Regions from separate parts of the Pseudoalteromonas rhizosphaerae genome, predicted to be linked through region 1. Evidence: predicted binding sites of a transcription regulator. Region 1 holds the regulator's gene; the other holds the start of a gene.
The links. The regulator NrdR, encoded in region 1, represses ribonucleotide reductase genes. The targets are predictions, from matches to a motif close to AAACACNANATNTNGTGTTT.
Positions count from the first base shown of each region.

Region 2: nrdA (class 1a ribonucleoside-diphosphate reductase subunit alpha) is a predicted target of NrdR. The motif match lies at 1,521-1,540, and genes of this name have one in related genera.

Region 1 covers NZ_CP118496.1:4,659,306-4,661,720, forward strand. The annotation lists gene ribD (bifunctional diaminohydroxyphosphoribosylaminopyrimidine deaminase/5-amino-6-(5-phosphoribosylamino)uracil reductase RibD) at 1-806, opposite strand, end outside; gene nrdR (transcriptional regulator NrdR) at 808-1,257, opposite strand; gene glyA (serine hydroxymethyltransferase) at 1,378-2,415, opposite strand, start outside.
Region 2 covers NZ_CP118496.1:3,439,293-3,441,707, reverse strand. The annotation lists gene nrdA (class 1a ribonucleoside-diphosphate reductase subunit alpha) at 1-1,408, opposite strand, end outside; gene PVK79_RS14745 (HAD family hydrolase) at 1,810-2,415, opposite strand, start outside.

The DNA.
Region 1 (2,415 bases):
GGCCATTGCTGTGATTTATCAAGTTCAGTGGTAAGAATAATTACTTCACTGGCAATGCTAAATAATGCTAGCTCAGGTGTTAAACGATTTTGTGAATCAATAATAATACGTACAGGTTGGCGTACAGGTAATTGCGTTGGTAACGGCTCTGGCAGCTCATCAACACGAACATTGAGTTTTGCATTATCAACTAATACTGTGTCCGCGCCGGTTAAAATAGCGCAGCTTTGTGCGCGCTGTAGTTGCACATCTTGGCGAGCCTTAGGGCCCGTTATCCACTTACTTTGACCGTTTTTAAGTGCCGTTTTACCATCAAGACTTGCGGCCATTTTGCAGGTAATAAATGGCATACCTTGCTCCATGCGCTTTAAAAAGCCACGGTTTAACAGCCTTGCTTGTTGTTCTAACAAACCTGACGCAACCTCAATGCCCGCGTCCGCTAAAATAGCTAAACCTTTACCGGCCACCTGCGGGTTTGGATCAACCATAGCAGCAATTACTTTTACCACGCCAGCAGCTTTTAAACCTTCGGCACACGGCGGTGTGCGACCAAAATGGCTACAAGGTTCAAGCGTGACATAAGCAGTTGCGCCAAAGGCTTGGCTACCCGCCATTGCTAATGCATTCACTTCAGCATGACCTTGGCCGGCAACTTGATGAAAACCTTCACCAACAATAACGTCATTTTTTACTAATACACAGCCAACGTTTGGGTTTGGGGTGGTAGTAAAGCGTCCTTGTTTGGCAAGCTCAATCGCTCGGGTCATATAAGAGAAATCTTGTTCGCTAAACTGATATTGGTTCATATCACTCTCCCAAACGGGCAATTTCTTCACCAAATTCACGAATATCTTCGAATGAACGGTATACCGATGCAAATCTGACGTAAGCGACTTTATCTAGTTTTTTCAGCGCTTCCATAATGCATTCGCCAATCAGGTGACTGGAAATCTCACGCTCGCCAGTGGCACGTAATTGCGATTTAATAATATTGACCACTTCATCAACTTGCTCGGTACTGACGGGGCGTTTTTCTAATGCGCGGTGTAGACCATTAAGGAGTTTATCTTCATTGAAAGGTTCACGGCTACCGTCTTGTTTGATCACCCGAGGCATTACAAGTTCTGCGCCTTCAAAGGTAGTAAAGCGTTCATGACATTCATTGCATTCACGGCGTCGCCTTACTTGGTGGCCACCTCCCACTAAACGCGAGTCAATCACTTTGGTATCTTTTGCGGTGCAAAATGGACAATGCATAGGTATCAGCTTCCGTTAAAAACAAAAAAGGCCGCTTTTAGGCGGCCTTTATAATAGCAAAAAACTAGGCTATTGTGATCTAAATTACTGTTTGTAACTCAATTACTGTTTGTAACTCAATTAAGCGTAAACAGGTAATTTTTTACAGATTGCTTTAACTTTCTCTTTTACTTGTGCTTGTACTGACTCATCGTTGATGTTGTCTAGTACGTCACAGATCCAGCCAGCAAGCTCTTTAGACTCTACTTCTTTAAAACCACGGCGTGTGATTGCCGGTGAACCAATACGTAAACCAGACGTTACAAACGGTGAACGTGGGTCATTTGGTACTGAGTTTTTATTTACGGTGATATTAGCATTACCTAAAGCCGCATCTGCGTCTTTACCAGTGATGTCTTTATCAATTAGATCAAGTAAGAACAAGTGGTTTTCTGTTTTATCAGATACGATCTTATAACCGCGCTCTTGCATTACTGCAACCATAGCTTTAGCATTTTTCACAACTTGAGTTTGGTATACTTTAAACTCTGGTTGTAATGCTTCTTTAAATGCCACTGCTTTGGCAGCGATAATGTGACATAAAGGACCACCTTGACCACCAGGGAATACTGCACTGTTAAGCTTTTTATAAATAGCTTCGTCGCCACAAGCAGAAATAATCAAACCACCACGTGGGCCGGCTAATGTCTTATGCGTAGTTGTAGTAACAACGTGTGCATGTGGTACTGGGCTTGGGTAAACACCAGCAGCAATAAGACCTGCAACGTGAGCCATATCAACAAACAAGTAAGCGCCTACTTTGTCAGCGATTTCACGGAATTTAGCCCAATCAACAATACCTGAGTATGCTGAGAAACCACCGATGATCATTTTTGGTTTGTGCTCAAGTGCAAGTGCTTCAACTTGTGCGTAATCAATCTCGCCAGTCGCTTCGTCAAGTCCGTATTGGATTGCGTTATAAAGCTTACCAGAGAAGCTTACATGTGAACCATGCGTTAAGTGACCACCATGAGCTAAGCTCATACCTAACACTGTATCGCCAGCATCTAATAAAGCTAAGAACACAGCAGCATTTGCTTGTGAACCTGCGTGAGGCTGAACGTTAGCATAATCTGAACCAAACAATTCGTTGGCACGGTCAATCGCTAGTTGTTCAAC
Region 2 (2,415 bases), 1.2 Mb from region 1:
CTAAGTTAAAGGCCGACAGCGTACACAGTGCAATTTCACCTTCTTCATCATTAACATTGTTAAGTGGTTTAGTTGGCAATGCAATTTCTAAACATAAGTTAGATTGGCGAATTGGTGCCACTTTAGCAATGAACGGGCTGTGTGTATTACAGTGGTCAACGTTTTGTAAATAGATGCGGCCAGTGCTAGCACGCTCTTGTGCAAACATTGAAAACAGCTCAATAGCTTTAATACGTTTTTTACGAATTGACTCGTCTTGTTCATATTGTACGTAAAGACGATCAAATTCATCTTGATCTTCAAAAAATGCATCATATAAACCAGGCACATCAGACGGGCTGAATAATGTGATGTAATCATCTTTGATCAAACGTGAGTACATTAGTTTATTAAACTGTACACCGTAATCTAAGTGACGAACGCGGTTATCATCAACACCACGGTTGTTTTTAAGCACTAATAAGTTTTCAACTTCTAGATGCCAAAGTGGATAGAACAGGGTTGCTGCGCCACCACGGACACCACCTTGCGAACAACTTTTAACAGCCGTTTGAAAGTGCTTATAAAACGGGATACAACCGGTGTGGTATGCTTCACCATTGCGAATAGGGCTACCTAGTGCGCGAATACGACCAGCATTAATACCAATACCTGCACGTTGCGATACGTATTTTACAATCGCTGATGAGGTTGCATTAATTGAATCTAGGCTGTCACCGCATTCAATCAGTACACATGAACTGAATTGACGCGTAGGGGTACGAACTCCCGCCATAATAGGCGTAGGTAATGAAATTTTGAACAATGACACCGCATCGTAAAAACGCTTTATGTAGTCTAAACGCGTTTCTTTTGGGTAATCAGAGAACAAGCTGGCTGCAACTAAAATATATAAAAACTGTGCGCTTTCATAAATTTCACCCGTAACACGGTTTTGTACTAAATATTTACCTTCAAGCTGTTTAACAGCAGCATAGCTGAAGTTTAAATCACGTCCATGATCAAGGTATTCATCCAGTTGATCAATTTCTTGCTCTGTGTAGTCAGCTAGTAAGTGTGCATCGTAACGCTTATCTTCAACTAACTTAACGATATGATCATACAAGCGCGGTGGCTCAAATTGACCATAGGCTTTTTTACGCAAATGGAATACAGCTAAGCGGGCTGATAAATATTGATAATCAGGCGACTCTTTAGAGATCTGATCAGCGGCCGCTTTGATGATGGTTTCATGGATGTCTTCAGTACGAATACCATCATAAAACTGGATGTGCGATTTCAGCTCAACTTGTGAGACAGACACATTATTTAGACCTTCGGCGGCCCAAGCAATAACGCGATGGATCTTATCTAAATCAAGTGACTCTTTACGGCCGTCACGTTTGCTTACAGATAGCTGTTGGTTCATAGTTTTGCCTGTATTCCTTGGGATATAATATTTTTTAGTGACACATTTTTCTTAAAATAAATTTTTTATTGCAATAAAATTGTATTAGCGCGAATTTAATTGAATAACATTTAGCCACAACATCTGGTGTTCATCAAATTCTAGATCACAAGATAGTGTGGTATGCGATCATTTGCAAGGGGCATAAACGCCCCTAATTGTGGATAACGTTGGGATAACACGCTTGTGTTAGTAGCCATTAACCTTTGACCATCTGATTAAAATGAAATTTATAAAAATCAACTGATGATCGATTAAATTTACGCATTTTAAAAATAAATTTTGGCTGCTTTTTTTATCAACAAACAATGTGCAAAAAGTAACACGATCACAATATGTAGTGGTTAAAATTTAACATGGCACTATATATGGTTAAATGCATCAATAGGTGATTGCCAATTAAAATCGGCTTGCCAACTCAATGCTTCAGCTTCACTAGGGATGTAGCCCCACAACGCAGCAGCGCTGTGCATGTTTGCAGCCTTGGCTGCAATTATGTCACGCTGCGCATCACCTATATACAAACAACGACTCGGATCAACATCTAACAGTTGGGCTGTATGCAGTAAAGGTAAAGGAGATGGTTTAGCGATATCGAGGGTGTCACCACTGACAATGGCCTGTGCATCTTTGAGTTCAGCAATTGCAGCAACTAATGGAATAGTCAAAAACTCAGGTTTATTAGTCATGATCCCCCATTTGATCTGTTGTTGATCAAGCGCGATTAATAATTGTGCAATTCCAGTAAAGCATTGACTATGGGTGGCAATATTATCTGCGTAGGCCGTTAATAGCTGCTGGCGTAAGTCAGCTTGATTTGGGTGATCGTGCCATTGCTGACCAAATCCAGCTGCAAGCAGCGCCATTGCACCGTTAGAAGCTGCAGGACGATATATATCAGCGGTTACTAATGGTTGGTTATGATCAGCGAGTACGTAATTAAGCGCAGCCCCTAAATCATCTGCGGT